Linked DNA regions of Pelodictyon luteolum DSM 273. The protein of the gene in region 1 interacts with the protein of each later gene in a pairwise test. Links are inferred from orthologs where the notes say so. Each region holds a gene or a part of one and is shown on either strand. Other genes may lie near its edges. The genes, in order: PLUT_RS02350 and lpdA.

Evidence for each region.
Region 2: the proteins of PLUT_RS02350 (region 1) and lpdA interact in binary tests that used the Escherichia coli proteins (3 or more experiments, as listed by UniProt). The link is inferred for Pelodictyon luteolum DSM 273 from one-to-one orthologs.

The regions. Positions count from the first base shown.
Region 1 is NC_007512.1:528,412-535,815, forward strand. Bases 2,440-5,427 are described here. They hold PLUT_RS02350 (ATP-dependent helicase), read left to right. Parts: upstream 2,440-2,823; coding sequence 2,824-5,031; downstream 5,032-5,427. Other genes in these bases: PLUT_RS02345 (alpha-amylase family glycosyl hydrolase), read right to left, coding at 2,440-2,594; PLUT_RS02355 (glycosyltransferase family protein), read left to right, coding at 5,147-5,427. Outside these bases: dxs (1-deoxy-D-xylulose-5-phosphate synthase), read right to left, coding at 1-670; PLUT_RS02340 (secondary thiamine-phosphate synthase enzyme YjbQ), read right to left, coding at 684-1,109; more of PLUT_RS02345, read right to left, coding at 1,152-2,439; more of PLUT_RS02355, read left to right, coding at 5,428-6,178; PLUT_RS02360 (nitroreductase family protein), read left to right, coding at 6,190-6,783; aat (leucyl/phenylalanyl-tRNA--protein transferase), read left to right, coding at 6,770-7,354. UniProt on the Escherichia coli protein: A helicase with DNA-dependent ATPase activity. Unwinds DNA duplexes with 3'-5' polarity. Translocates on single-stranded DNA with 3'-5' polarity. Initiates unwinding more efficiently from a nicked substrate than double-stranded DNA.
Region 2 is NC_007512.1:895,629-902,926, forward strand. What follows is about bases 2,297-5,178. They hold lpdA (dihydrolipoyl dehydrogenase), read left to right. Parts: upstream 2,297-2,969; coding sequence 2,970-4,388; downstream 4,389-5,178. Other genes in these bases: PLUT_RS04105 (RluA family pseudouridine synthase), read right to left, coding at 2,297-2,928; bchI (magnesium chelatase ATPase subunit I), read left to right, coding at 4,548-5,178. Outside these bases: PLUT_RS04095 (prolyl oligopeptidase family serine peptidase), read right to left, coding at 1-1,084; PLUT_RS04100 (hypothetical protein), read right to left, coding at 1,230-1,763; more of PLUT_RS04105, read right to left, coding at 1,876-2,296; more of bchI, read left to right, coding at 5,179-5,702; bchD (magnesium chelatase ATPase subunit D), read left to right, coding at 5,702-7,298. UniProt on the Escherichia coli protein: Lipoamide dehydrogenase is a component of the glycine cleavage system as well as of the alpha-ketoacid dehydrogenase complexes.

The DNA.
Region 1 (7,404 bases):
CGTTCTTCGCGCCCTCGTGGTTGAGCAGCGACATGGAGTTCCACAGGAGCCGCCGTGCCTTGTTGTATGTCTTGTTGAGGGTGATGTCGACAAGGTGGTTCTTGAGTCCGCCGGTGCTCGGAGAAATGGCCATCTGGTTGTCGTTCAGGATGACGAGCACGTCGCTTTTCAGGTCTCCGAGGTGGTTCATGGCTTCGAATGCCATGCCGCCTGTCATGCTTCCGTCACCGATGACGGCCACCATTTTTTCCCGACCCCCTTTGAGGTCCCTGCCCGCCGCCATGCCGGCCGCTGCTGAGATGGAGGTTGAGGCGTGTCCGGTGCCGAACGCATCGTGCGGGCTTTCATGGATTTTAGGGAAGCCGGCGATGCCGCCGTATTTCCGGTTGGTCTGCATCCGGCTGCGCCGGCCGGTCAGCATTTTATGGATGTAGGCCTGATGCCCCACGTCCCAGACGATCCGGTCCTCTTCGGTGTTGTATACATGGTGCAGCGCAACGGTCAGTTCGGTGACGCCGAGGCTGGATGCGAAATGCCCGCCGTTCATGGCGATGAGCTCGATCAGTTCCTTGCGGCACTCGTCGGCCAGCTGCTGCAGCTGCTTCGTCGAGAGTTTTTTCAGGTCGCGCGGGGAGAGGATCCGGTCAAGGAGAGGGCGTGTGTCGTTCATGGCGCTGGGGGTTTCAGATGCCGGTTGCCTGCATGAGGACGCTGCGTTCGGGTCGTGGTCCGTCAAGTTCGATGAAGAAGATCGACTGCCACCGGCCGAGCATGAGTCTGCCTTCCGAGAATGGGATGGTTTCAGTGGTGTTCATGAAGAGCCCGAGCAGGTGGGAGTGGGCGTTGTCCCGTCCGTCGATGGGCTGGAGGTTGTGGAGGTAGTTCCCGTCTTTCGGGGCGAGGCGCTTGAGGAACGTTTCGATGTCCTCCATCAGCCGTTCTTCCTGTTCATTGATGTTGAGACACGCGGTGGTGTGGCGGCTGACGAGGGTGAGGAGGCCGTCCTTGAGGCCCGAACCGGCCACGGCGTCCTCTGCCGCCCGGGTTATGTCAATGATCTCGATAGGCTTCCTGGTGCAGAGTTCCAGAGTCGTTCTATGGATGCGCATCATAGGGTGGGTTGCTGGCATTGTTTGGCGTTGTCTTGCGCCTTAGAATGTTATCGCTACGGCTTCATGTGGAGCAAGCCGTACCTGTATGACCTGTCCGGACAGGTGCGGCGCCGCGGTCCGGTTGCCGTGTGCGGTGCTGAGGACGCCGATCTGGCTCCGCTCCACCTGTTCGAGCACTGGGTGCGTGACGTCGAAGGCGATGCCCGTGGAGCCGAAGTTGGCAAGGACGAAGGCGTGGCGCTCCGGGGTGAAACGGTGGAAGCCGATGCAGTGGGTGTGGTTCGATCCCTGAAGGTCGAGCCATTCGATCTGTCCTTCCTGAAAGGCCGGATCACGCTGCAGGATGAAGAGTTTCCGGTAGAGGTCGCCGAGGTCGCGGTCCGCGTGTTCAGGCGCCTGGTGGATGAGCTGCACAGGGATTTTGTGGCGGTACCCGTCCATCTGGTCCTGGTGCACGAGGTGCATGCCGGGCGCCATGAGACAGCAGAGCGCTGCGGCGCGGTTGTTCAGCCCCATCTTGTCTGCGGCTCTTGGTTCGTCATGGTTCTCGATGAAACGGCAGAGATGCTGCTGGTAGCTCCACTGGGCCTGCATGTGGCCTTTCAGCTTTTCGACATTGACCGGCGCACTGGCTAGGTAGTCGTAGAAGGGCTTGTCGTAGGTGAAGTCGAAGCCCTGCTGCTGCAGTTCCCACTCCTTGTTCCAGTATGATTCGGCAAGGAACGTGAATTTCGGATGGCGTGCCTTTACGGCGGCGATTGCCGGACCCCAGAACTCGTCCTTCATATGCCCGCTGAGGTTCTTCCATGTGGTGTTGAACACGCTCTTGAGCACCAGCATGGCAACATCGCAACGGACGGCGTCGCAGAGTTCGCTGATTTTCAGGAGGTTCCCTGTCATCATCGCATGCGTCGCGGGATTGGCATAGTTGATCTGCAGGGTGTCGGTCCAGGACGGGAAATAAGGATCGCGGCTGTAGGCGAGATATTTTCCCTGTGCGTATTCGAAGCTTGAACCGGGGTCATGGCTGCGTTCGGCCTGCGAGACGGAGATGAAGAATTCAGGGTGGGCCGGCAGCCACTGGTTGTCGAGAGCCAGATGGTTCGGCACGAAGTCAAGCATGAGCCGGATGCCGTAATGGGCAAGCTTCTCGCGGAACAGGAGCAGTTCATCGTGCCCTCCGAGCGCCTCGTTGACGGTGTAGGAGGGGATGGAATAGGGAGAAGAGGCTATGTCGGCCGGCTGGAGTGATGGAAGATGCTCGAGCAGCGAGGCCCTGAGGTCGGGGTGCGAGGTGGCTATGGCCCGGCTGTACTCGCTGGGTTTCCATACTCCCATGAGCCACACCATGTCGAATCCCGATTCGGAAAAGAACCGGAACTCCGAGTCCGGAACGTTGCCGAGCGTGACCGGCCGGTTGTTGAGCCGGCCGAGCTTCTGCAGCCAGATCCGGGTGTTGATTTCGTAGACGAGTGGAAACATCGGTTTATTGCAGTGTTAAGTGAGCATGGCTCTGTACTTCAATATAGCAACTCCCCCTGAAACTCCCGTAGAGAATTGCCTCTTTCGGGTTCCTTGTGGAGTGAAAAACATCCTTATGGCGGGATGCCCTAAAAAGTTGTAAAATGGCTATACTTATACGAACTTCAACGGGCGGCGGCACCTTCAGGCATGTCCGTCACGAACAACAATCAACAGGGCTCCTACTGTTTTGACCGATTTTTTACGCGACCTCAGCCCGGTGCAGCAAAGCGCCGTCAGCACAACGGAAGGGCCCGTCATGGTGCTTGCCGGAGCCGGCTCCGGCAAGACCCGGGTGATTACCTACCGCATCGCTCACCTGATAGGGACGAAGGGAGTCCCTTCAAAGAACATCCTCGCCCTTACCTTCACCAACAAGGCCGCTGGAGAAATGCGCCACCGGGTGGACACGCTCCTCGGCCCGGGCGCCTCCTCAGGGCTCTGGATCGGCACGTTCCATTCGGTGTTCGCCCGCCTGCTGCGCGACTATATCGAGCGTCTTGGCTACAGCAGGAGCTTTTCCATTTTCGATTCCGACGACAGCAAGAGCCTGATCCGCCAGTCCATGACTGAGCTCGGCATCCAGCAGGACGCCGTGCCGGTCAACACGGTGCAGGGTCTCATCAGCAAGGCCAAGAACAGTTTCATCCTCCCCTCCGAGTTCCACCGGAACGCTTCTGACTACAACCAGCAGAAGGCGGCCCTGGTCTATGAACTTTATACCAGGAAGCTGAGGGAGAACAACGCACTTGACTTCGACGACCTGCTCATAAAGCCGCTTGAGCTGTTCCGGGAACATCCCGACGTACTTCATGAGCTGCAGGAACTGTTCCGCTACATTCTTATCGATGAGTACCAGGACACCAACCGTGCGCAGTATCTGGTGACCAAGCAGCTTGCCGAGCGCTATCGCAATATTTTCGTTGTCGGCGACGATGCACAGTCCATCTACTCCTGGCGCGGAGCGGACATTTCCAATATCCTGAACTTCCAGGACGATTACCGTGAGTCGGAGACCTTCAAGCTGGTCGACAACTACCGAAGCACCGCCACCATCCTCACGGCGGCCAACAGCGTCATCAGCCGCAACAGCCGCCAGATCAAAAAAGAGCTGGTGCCGCAGGGCGCCAAAGGCGATCCCCTGACGCTGATTGAAGCATACAATGAACGCAATGAGGCTGAAAAGGTCGGGGAGCGCATCCTTTCGATGCACCGTGAAAAGGGGCTGGAGTTCCGCAGTTTCGCGGTCTTCTACCGGACCAACGCCCAGTCCCGCGTGCTGGAAGACGCCATGCGCCAGAGCCGGATTCCCTATAAGATCTTCGGCAGCGTCTCCTTCTATAAGCGGCGCGAAATCAAGGATGCCGTCGCATACCTTCGCTTCATCCAGAACGACCGCGACTCTGAATCGCTCCTGCGCATCATCAACTTTCCGCCCCGCAAGATCGGGGATGTCAGCATTACGAAGCTGCGCCAGTTTGCCGAAGAGCGTGGATTGACGCTCTATGAGGCAATACGCTCTGCGGGTGAGGGCGGGTTCCCGCAGCGCCTGCTCACGGCCCTCGGCTCGTTCTCCGCGGTGATCGAGAAACTGAGGGAAACGGCTGTGGACGGCACTGTCTACGACGTGCTTCACGAACTCTTCGAGCTTACCGCCATTCCCTCGCTGCTCCAGGCTGAGAACACGCCGGAATCGCTGGCCCGCCATGAGAACCTGCAGGAACTGCTCTCTATGGCCCGCGACTTTTCGGACCACAACCCCGATCGGGGTTCTCTCGGAGACTTCCTTGAGAATATCGCGCTGGCTTCCGACTACGACGAGACCCAGGAGTCCGACAACTTCGTCTCGCTCATGACGGTGCACGCTTCAAAAGGCCTTGAGTTCCCCGTGGTGTTCATCACCGGCCTTGAGGAGCGGCTGTTCCCGCTCAACTGTTTCGAGCCCGAACAGCTCGAAGAGGAGCGCCGGCTGTTCTACGTGGCGGTGACGAGGGCGCGTGAAAAGATTTTTCTCTCCTGGGCCCAGAGCCGCTATCTGTACGGTCAGCCGCAGCACTGCCTTCGCTCGAAGTTCATCGGCGAGATCGACCAGTCGGTTCTTCTGGGTGAAGGTGGACGGGCCGTATCGCGAGGTGGCGCACCTGCAGCAGTGGCTGCGCCAGCTTCAGCTTCTTTCCGGCGTCCCGCTGCGTCCGGCAGCCCTGCACCCGAGACTGCTGCGCGCCCCGCAACCGGGGGGATGAAGAAGGGTGCGAAGGTCCACCATGCGGTGTTCGGTCCCGGCATCGTCGTGGAGCTGCAGGGGAAGGGCTCACAGCAGAAGGCGAGGATCTCTTTCAGGAGCGCCGGCGAAAAGACCCTGATGGTCCAGTATGCGAACCTGAAAATCGTTCCGTAAGGGATGGATATGAAGCGATCTTTGCCGTTATTGACCGTAGTGACCCATACTCGCGTTGTCCGAGTATTCCGGCCGGGGAACCCCCTCTGCCCCCAATCATAAACGCAGGAGAACCATGAGGATCCTTTTCGGTGTCCAGGGAACCGGAAACGGCCATATCAGCCGGAGCAGGGAACTTGTCAGGAAGCTGAAAGAAGACGGGCATGAAGTCGAAGTCATCGTCAGCGGCCGCAAAGAGGATGAGCTGCGCGAAATCGAGGTGTTCGAGCCCTACCGGGTGATGAAGGGAATGACCCTCATCACCTACCGCGGAAAGCTGAACTATATGGAGACGATGTTCCAGCTTGATTTCAGCCGCCTGATGGCCGATGTCCTCACCCTCGACACCGCGGGCCTCGACCTTATCATCACCGACTTCGAGCCGATCACCTCCATGGCGGCGCGCATCCGCAATGTCCCCTCTCTCGGATTCGGCCACCAGTACGCATTCCGGTACGCCATTCCTGAGACCAGAGGGAACATTTTCGAGAAGTATACCCTCCTGAATTTCGCCCCGGCCCGTTACAATGCCGGCCTGCACTGGCATCATTTCAACCAGCCGATCTTTCCTCCGGTCATTCCTGCAGCCCTATACGGCAACGCTGCCCCGGAGCCCGTGAAGGGCAAGATCCTCGTCTACCTGCCGTTCGAGGAGATCGATGACGTCACGGCGTTCGTCTCCGGGTTCGAGGATTATGAATTCCATATCTATGGCAAGGTGTCGGAAGACAGCGATCGGGGCCATCTGCATTTCAGGGCCTATTCGCGAGAGGGGTTCCTCCGCGATCTTACGGAGTGTTCCGGCGTGGTCTGCAACGCAGGCTTCGAACTGCCGGGAGAGGCTCTGCATCTTGGCCGCAAGCTGCTGCTCCGGCCCCTTGACGGGCAGATCGAGCAGGGATCGAACGCCATGGCCATGGAACAGCTTGGCTACGGCATGGCCATGCACGCGCTTGACCGGAAGATACTGGGTGAGTGGCTTGAAAACCCGGGACGCAAACCTCTCCGCTACGCCCGCACGGTTGATTATATCTCCGAGTGGATATCAAGCGGCCGGTGGGACGATCTTTCGCATTTTGCCGGCGCCGCATGGCGCGACAGGGGGTGAAGATGGTGAGTATGATGCAGTTCAGGGACCTCGTTGTCCGCAGCCGGAGCATCCGGCGGTTCGACGAGAGCGTTGCAGTCCAGGACGGGGTGCTCCGGGATCTGGTGGAGCTTGCCTGCTATGTGCCCTCGCCAAAGAACCTCCAGCCGCTGAAGTTCATTGCCCGGAGCGGCCCCGACTGCTCGAGGGCCCTGTTTCCTCTCCTGTCATGGGCGGGCTACCTGGCCGACTGGCCGGGTCCCGAAGCGGGGGAGCGCCCTACAGCCTATATCGTCATGCTCGGCGACACCTCGATCACCAGTGACTTTTCCATCGACAGCGGCATCGCCGCCGAGGTCATCATGCTCGGTGCGGCCTCGATAGGCCTCGGTGGCTGCATCATCGCTTCCATTGACCGGCCCGCCCTCCAAAGCCTCCTCCATATTCCCGACCGCTACCAGATACTCCAGGTTCTCGCGCTCGGAAAGCCGGTCGAAACGGTGGTGATCGACCAGATCGGAGATGGCGATCCGGTGCGCTACTACCGGGACCCGAACGGGATCCACCACGTGCCGAAGCGGACGCCTGGAGACATTCTGCTCGATTTCAGCGATGATCCCGGTTGACGCCCTCCTGAAAGCCTACCGTGAAGGGTTCTTCCCGATGGCCGATGCTTCCGACGGCCAGCTCTACTGGTGCCGTCCCGAGATGCGGGCACTTTTTCCACTTGAGAGCTACCGCCCTTCGCGTGATGTTCTGCGCCTCCAGCGGCGGGGTGAGTACTCGGTCTTTTTCGACAGTGATTTCGAGGCCGTGATCAGGGCCTGTGCAGCCCCGCGCAAAGACGATCCGGAAACCTGGATATCCGGGGAGATTGTCGAAACATACATACGTATCCATGAGCTCGGGCTTGCCCACAGCGTCGAGTGCCGCTACCGGGGGGAGCTGGCCGGCGGGCTTTACGGCATCGCCATCGGTGGCGCTTTCTTCGGGGAATCGATGTTCTACCGCCGCTCCTACGCCTCCCAGGTAGCGCTCTGGCACCTCGTCTGCCATCTCCGGCTGAAGGGTTATCTCATGCTCGATGCCCAGATCATGAACCCCCATCTCCGTCGACTCGGGGCTGTAGAAGTGCCGCACGACGAATACATGCGGCTTCTTGAGGCCGCACTCCGTAAAAAGACCGCTTTTCTCTGATACGGGAAAATGGTACCTTGAATGACAATAATTTTTGCGCCATCAAACCG
Region 2 (7,298 bases), 370 kb from region 1 along the record:
CTTCCCCGACGACGGTTTCAGCGTTGCTGAAGTCCGGCCGCTCGAGCGGGGTTTTCAGGATCCTGAAACGGGGAGCGTTTTTCGGCGTGAACACGTACAGCTCAGTCGCTGTGGTTGCAAAATCATGGATCTCGTCTTCGGGGCGGATCAGCGGCTTCCAGTCGATCTTCGGGGCCAGCAGGCCGGCCGAAGGGGCGGTGTAGACCCGGAGGCGCCGCTCGACGCTGGAGACGAAGGCGAAGAGGCGCCCGCTCTCGCGGTCATAGGTGACGCCGGGAATCTCGGAGCCTGCAATCTGCAGCTCGGGGTACTTTTCGGCTGAAAATATCTCGATATCCTCCTTCGGGTCGGTACCGGCCCGGTGCAGGAATACCTGACTGTCGTACTGCGGGTTCTGGCCCGGGCGGGTAAGGGGCCGCAGCCTGTTGTAGATGAATGCGGTGCCGTCCTCCGTCCATGAGGGAGAGGCGAACCGGCAGCGGTCGATGATTTCAGGGTAGAGCTGTTTACGGTCGACGTCCATGATGAGGATGCGGTCATCTTCCGAGCCGTTGGCCGATACCGATACGGCTACCCTCAACCCGTCGTCGGAAGGGGAGATGTGGCTGATGACATGGCGCGTGCCTTTTTCGCGGTCGAGGGTGCCGGGGTCGAAGAGCAGGGTTTCCCTGCCTTTGAACCCCTCCCGCAGGTAGAGTTTGCCGGTTTCATCGCCGGGCGTTTCCTTGAGGTAGAAGTAACGGTCGTTGTCGGTGATGGAGAGACTGTAGGCCTTCGACTTCCTCCTCAGGTCGAACTCCTCCATTTTCCGGAGCAGTTTACCTCTGCCGGGGATGCTTTCGAGCACCGCGCGGGCATGCTCCGACTGCTCCTGGACCCACTCCGCGACAGCGGGAACACTGAAATCCTCAAGCGGGCGGAACGGGTCGGAGACCTCCACCCCGCAGAGCGTCTCAGTGTGCGGCCGGCAGGGCGGAGCAACCCTCGGCGCCGCCGGACCCTGTTCCGTGGCCTGGAGGGTCCCGCCGGAGAGGAGAGAAGCGAAAAGCAGGACGATGAGGAGGGATGCCGGGGATCGGGTCATTGGCGTCAAGGGGTTTGAATGTGAAGCTGTCTTTTTCGTTGTACAAGAAAGCGGCCAGGCAGTGTGGTGCTGCCGGCCGCTGTGCTCACTGCTCTATTCGTGTAATATACAGCATTACAGATAATCCCCGGGGGCCGTCAATCGTTCATCTCCAGCGGGGGCGATCTGCGTCTCTCTGGCGGTCACGGTCATTGGAACGGTCATTGGAACGGTCATTGTAACGGTCATTAGGGCGATTCCTGTCCTGCCGTTCCCAACTCTCTGCTCGGCGGTATTCCCGGTCCCGCCGCTGGCGGATCTCCTCATACCGGTACCGTGAGATGTGAGTGGGCAGGCGCTGCCTGCGCACCGTCATCCAGGGACCGCGGTAGTTTGATGAGCGGTACCACTCCCCTCCGTCATAGATGTAGTACTGGTCCTGGTAATAGATGATGTCATAGGGCGCGCCTACCGAGACATAGAACCCGAGATCCGGAGTGTAGAGGAACCGCGGCTGGCGCTCGATTGCAAAGCGCCGGGGACCCCGCTGCTCGACGACAACCGGCGTCGGGGAGCTCACAATGACGGGGCCGGGGGCTCCGAGGTTGATGTTGACATTTACTTTCGCCTGTGCGTCCGGCCCGTAAGCGGCTGCGGCGAGAAACGCTGCCAGAGCTGCGGTTTTCATTCCTGTGTTCATACGTACTGTCCTGTTTTCTTCGTGTTGGCTTCCTGAATTGTCATGGGCACATGGCAGGAGAGGATGAAGATGATGGTCTGCCGGTTCGGGTCCCCGGCAGAGATGATCGGCTTCAGGCTTCTCTTGCGCTCCTGTATATGACGCGGATTTTCTCAAGAGCTTGCGCCATGTCTTCGGGAAGCGGTGCAGTGAAGGAAAGCGGACGCCCGGTCGTGGGCTGGTGGAAGGAAAGGCTTGCGGCGTGCAGGGCCTGGCGGGGGAGGAGGTCGAGGAGGTTTTTGACGAAGCTTTCGCTTCTCGGGAAGTCGAGGGTTCGCAGTGAAGCGCCGCCGTAGGTGGTGTCACCGAGGATCTGGTGGCCGAGGTGCTGCATGTGGGCGCGGATCTGGTGGGTCCGGCCGGTGTGGAGGGTAAGCTCTGCGAGTGAGAACCAGTGGAGGTTTTCGGTGACCCGGTAGTCGGTTATGGCCGTTTTGCCCTCAAGTCCCTCGTAGGGGAAGTTGGCCATGACCTTGCGGTCCCTTCTCGAGCGGCCGATGTTGGTATGGATGGTGCCTTCCTGCGGCTCCGGCACCCCCCAGAGGATGGCGGTGTAGAGTTTCGACACCTTCCGGTCGGCGAACTGCCTGGCAAGGCGGTGGAGTGCGGTGGGGTTCCGGGCGACGATGATGAGGCCGGAGGTGTCCTTGTCGAGCCGGTGCACGATGCCGGGACGGAGTTCATCCGTTTCAAGTTCTTCTGCATCGGTGCCGAAGTGGTGCAGGATGGCGTTGGCGAGCGTGCCGGTCCAGTTGCCGAACGCAGGATGCACCACCATGCCGGGGGCCTTGTTGACCACCATGAGGTCACTGTCCTCGTAGACAATGTCGATCGGGATGTCTTCGGGCGCAAGCTCCGGAGCGGGCGGGCGGAGGAAGGTCATCTCAATCGAGTCGCAGGACTTCACCCGGTAGTTCGACTTCACCGATTTGCCGTTCACCAGCACCCGTCCGTCCTCGATGGCTTCCTGTACCTTGTTCCGGGTTGCGTTTTCGACCTGCCGGGTAAGGTACTGGTCGATGCGCATTGGGCACTGCACCCTGCTGACCTGCAGGGTGAGTTTTTTCGGCTCAAGGGCCAGGTCCCCCCCGGGGGGGCATTCGTTTTTTTGCGGGTGATTTTGCATTTTGCTGAACATTATACTAAAACCCTGACACAATTCAGCGTATGCCTTCCATGAACGCTTCAACTCCTCTTTCAGCTCCCCGCAAGGTAGACGTTGCCGTCATCGGTTCCGGGCCCGGCGGCTACGAGGCGGCACTCCTTGCCGCCCGTATGGGCATGCAGGTCGCCCTCATTGAAAAATCGGCACTGGGCGGCGTCTGCGTCAACTGGGGCTGCATTCCAACCAAAGCCCTGCTCCGGAGCGCCGAGGCGTTCGACCTCGTCCGGAAAGGGGCGGCGCTCGGCCTGCATGCTCCCGGTGCATCCTTTGAGCTTGCTGCAGCCGTAAAGCGCAGCCGTACGGTGGTGCTGAAGATCTCGAAGGGAATCGAGTACCAGCTGCGCAAAGCGGGTGTGGAGGTAGTTCCCGGCGAGGCGCGCTTTGCCGGTCCGCACGAGCTCGACATCATCCGTGAGGGTGCGGTTGCCGACACCATCACCGCACGCTCCATCATCATCGCCACCGGCGGCAGGATGCGCACCATTCCGGGCCTTGAGCCCGATCTTCGCCTTCTCATCACGAGCCGCGAGGCTCTTGCCATGAAGGAACTGCCGGCCTCCATGATCGTGCTCGGCGGCGGGGCGATCGGCGTAGAGCTGGCCTGGTTCTATGCAACCATCGGTACCCGGGTCACCATCGTCGAAATGATGGACCGCCTCATGCCGCTTGAAGATGCCGAGATATCCGAAGCCCTCAAACGCTCGTTCCAGAAGGCCGGCATCACGGTCGCTACCGGCTCGAAGCTCGAGGACGTAAAAAGAGAAGGGGAGCGGGTTACGGCCCGGCTTATGGTTCCGGGTGAAGAGCCGCAGGAGATCGAGGCGGAGCGTCTGCTGCTGGCTGTCGGTGTCGGCGGCAGCACCGAAGGGCTCGGGCTCGAGGCTGCCGGTGTCGGTGTGTCGCGGGGGTTCATTGAAACCGATGCACTGTGCCGGACCGCCGTGGCGCACATATACGCCATCGGCGACGTGCGCGGCGGGATGCTGCTCGCCCACAAGGCCTCGGCCGAGGCCGCCATCGCCGTTGCCTCCATCGCCGGCACCTCTGCCGAACCCCTGGAAGATACCATGATCCCGCGCTGCGTCTATGCCGAGCCCTCCATCGCAAGCATCGGCATGAGCGAGGAGCAGGCGGTTGCTGCCGGGAAAAACGTGTCGGTCGGCCGCTCGAACTTTGCCGCATCCGGCAAAGCCAACGCCTACGGCAGCCTCGAAGGGCTGGTGAAACTGGTGTTCGAGGCCGGGGGCGGGCCGCTGCTCGGCGCCCATCTCATAGGCCACGGCGCAGTGGAGCTCATCGGGGAGCTGGCGCTTGCCAGAAGCCTCGGCATCACGGCATCAAGGCTCTCCTCGGTCGTCCACGCGCACCCGACCCTGTCGGAGTCGATTCGTGAAGCCGCCCTGCAGGCTCTCGGGGAGTGAAGGGCATGCCGGCCGCCACCTTTATTAAAAGGATTTTCGATTGTCGGGCTAAAAGCATAAATTCAAGGTTTATTATTGCAACTCCTTAACCAACAGTAAGCCTTTTCCGGTGAATGATTTCTCGGTTCACGGGGCGGGGTCTCAACCAAACGATCAATTATGACTCAGACTGAAACAGCTGCCAAGAAAACTGCTGCCAGGAAAACAGTTGCCAAGAAGGCCGCAGCGGCTCCTGCACCCAAAAAGGCTGCAGCTCCTGCCAAGAAGAAGTCCGGCCTTGCGTTTCCTTTCACCGCCATCGTCGGCCAGGAGGAAATGAAGCTCAGTCTGATCCTCAACATCATCGATCCGAGGATCGGCGGCGTGCTCGTCATGGGCCACAGGGGTACCGGCAAGAGCACCACGGTCCGTGCGCTTGCAGAGGTGCTTCCCTTCATCGAACGCGTACAGGACGACATCTACAACCGCACCCCTTCGCAGTTTGTCGAGGGTGAGGATGCAAGGAAAGGCGCAAAAGCGATCGACCCCGCAACCCTGAAGACCGAGAAGATCCCCGTTCCCGTCGTCGACCTTCCGCTCGGTGCGACTGAAGACCGCGTCTGCGGTACCATCGACATCGAACAGGCGCTCACCAGCGGCGTCAAGGCCTTCGAGCCGGGTCTGCTCGCCCAGGCCAACCGCGGCTTCCTTTACATCGACGAGGTCAACCTCCTCGACGACCACCTTGTCGACGTGCTGCTTGATGTGGCCGCCAGCGGCAAGAACGTGGTCGAGCGCGAGGGCATCAGCATCCGCCACCCGGCCCGCTTCGTGCTCGTCGGTTCCGGCAACCCCGAGGAAGGCGAGCTCCGCCCGCAGCTCCTCGACCGTTTCGGCCTCCATGCCCGCATCATCACCATCCTCGACGTCGCCAAGCGTGTCGACATCGTCAAGCGCCGCCGTGACTTCGATGAGGACCCGGATGCCTTCATGAAGAAGTACAACCGCGAGCAGGTCAAGCTGCAGAAGAAGATCCAGACCGCCAAGGACCTGCTTCCGGAAGTGACGATGAGCGACGAGGTACTGACCGACATCGCCCGCCTCTGCATGAACCTCGGCATCGACGGCCACCGCGGTGAACTTACCATCACCCGTACCGCCCACGCCCACGCCGCCTTCATGGGCCAGAAGGTGGTCACCATGAAGCATGTCAGGGAGATCGCAGGACTCTGCCTCCGCCACCGCCTCCGCAAGGATCCGCTGGAGACGCTTGATGCTGGAGAGAAGATCGAACGTGAGCTCGCAAAAGTCCTTGGAGAAGCAGAAGCAGTATAATGAAGATAGCTTTTACCGATATAGTGGGAATGGATCTGGCCAAGCAGGCGCTCATGCTGCTGGCCGTCGATCCAGCCCTCGGCGGTGTCGTCATCCCCTCGGCCGTAGGCTCGGGCAAGTCGACTCTGGCCAGGGCATTTGCCGACATCCTTCCCGAAGGGACCCCCTTCGTGGAACTGCCCCTGAACGTCACTGAAGACCGCCTCATCGGCGGCGTCGACCTTGAGGCGACTCTGGCAAGCGGCGTACGCGTCGTGCAGCACGGCGTGCTCTCAAAAGCCGATGGCGGCGTGCTCTATGTCGACTCGCTGAGCCTGCTTGACAGCTCGGCCGTGTCGCACATCATGGACGCCATGTCGAGGGGCGAAGTGCTCGTCGAGCGTGAAGGACTCAGCGAGGTGCACCCGGCCAACTTCATGCTGGTCGGTACCTACGACCCCACAGACGGCGAGGTGCGCATGGGCCTGCTCGACAGGATCGGCATCATCGTCCCCTTCACCGCGCAGAACGATTTCCGGGCGCGCAAGAAAATCGTCGATGTCGTCCTTGGAAAAAGGAATCTTGAAGATACCCGCGACGAACTGAAAATGCTCGCCGGGTTCATCGATGCGGCCAAGGAACAGCTTCCGCTGGTCTCCATCACGAAAGAACAGGTGCAGGCGCTCATACAGACCGCCCTCAGCCTCGGCGTCGAGGGCAACCGCGTCGACATTTTCACCGTCCGTGCCGCACTTGCCAGCGCAGCCCTACAGCAGCGCAGCGATGTCGATGAAGAGGACATGAAGCTGGCCATCAAGCTGGTGCTCATTCCCCGTGCGACCCGCATGCCCGAGCGTGAAGAGGCGGCTGAGGAGATGGGACCCGAAGAGGCGCCGCCTCCCGAAGAGGAGCCGCAGGACGGGGAAGAAGAGCAGCAGCCGGACAACTCGACGGACGCCGATGCCGAAGAGGAGAAGGAGGAGACCCCCGACATGATCGAGGAGCTCATGATGGAAGCCATCGAGACCGAGCTGCCGGACAACATCATGAACATTTCGCTGGCTTCGAAGAAGAAGAGCACGTCGGGAAGCCGCGGCGAGGCCTTGAACAACCGGCGCGGCCGTTTCGTCAGGGCCCAGCCCGGCGAGATGCGCAGCGGCAAGGTGGCCCTCATCCCCACGCTGATATCGGCAGCTCCGTGGCAGGAGACCCGCAAGAAAGACAAGAAGATGGCGGGCAGGCCGAAAACCGCCCTCATCATCAGCAAGGACGACGTGAAGATCAAGCGGTTCCGCGACAAGAGCGGTACCCTGTTCATCTTCATGGTCGACGCCTCCGGCTCGATGGCACTCAACCGCATGCGCCAGGCCAAGGGCGCGGTTGCAAGCCTGCTACAGAACGCTTATGTGCATCGCGACCAGGTCGCACTCATCTCCTTCCGCGGCAAGCAGGCACAGGTGCTTCTTCCCCCTTCGCAGAGTGTTGACCGTGCAAAGCGCGAGCTCGACGTGCTGCCGACCGGCGGCGGAACCCCGCTCGCCTCAGCCCTCTACCTCGGTTGGGAGACCGCCAAGCAGGCCCGCACCAAGGGAGTCTCGCAGATCATGTTCGTGCTCA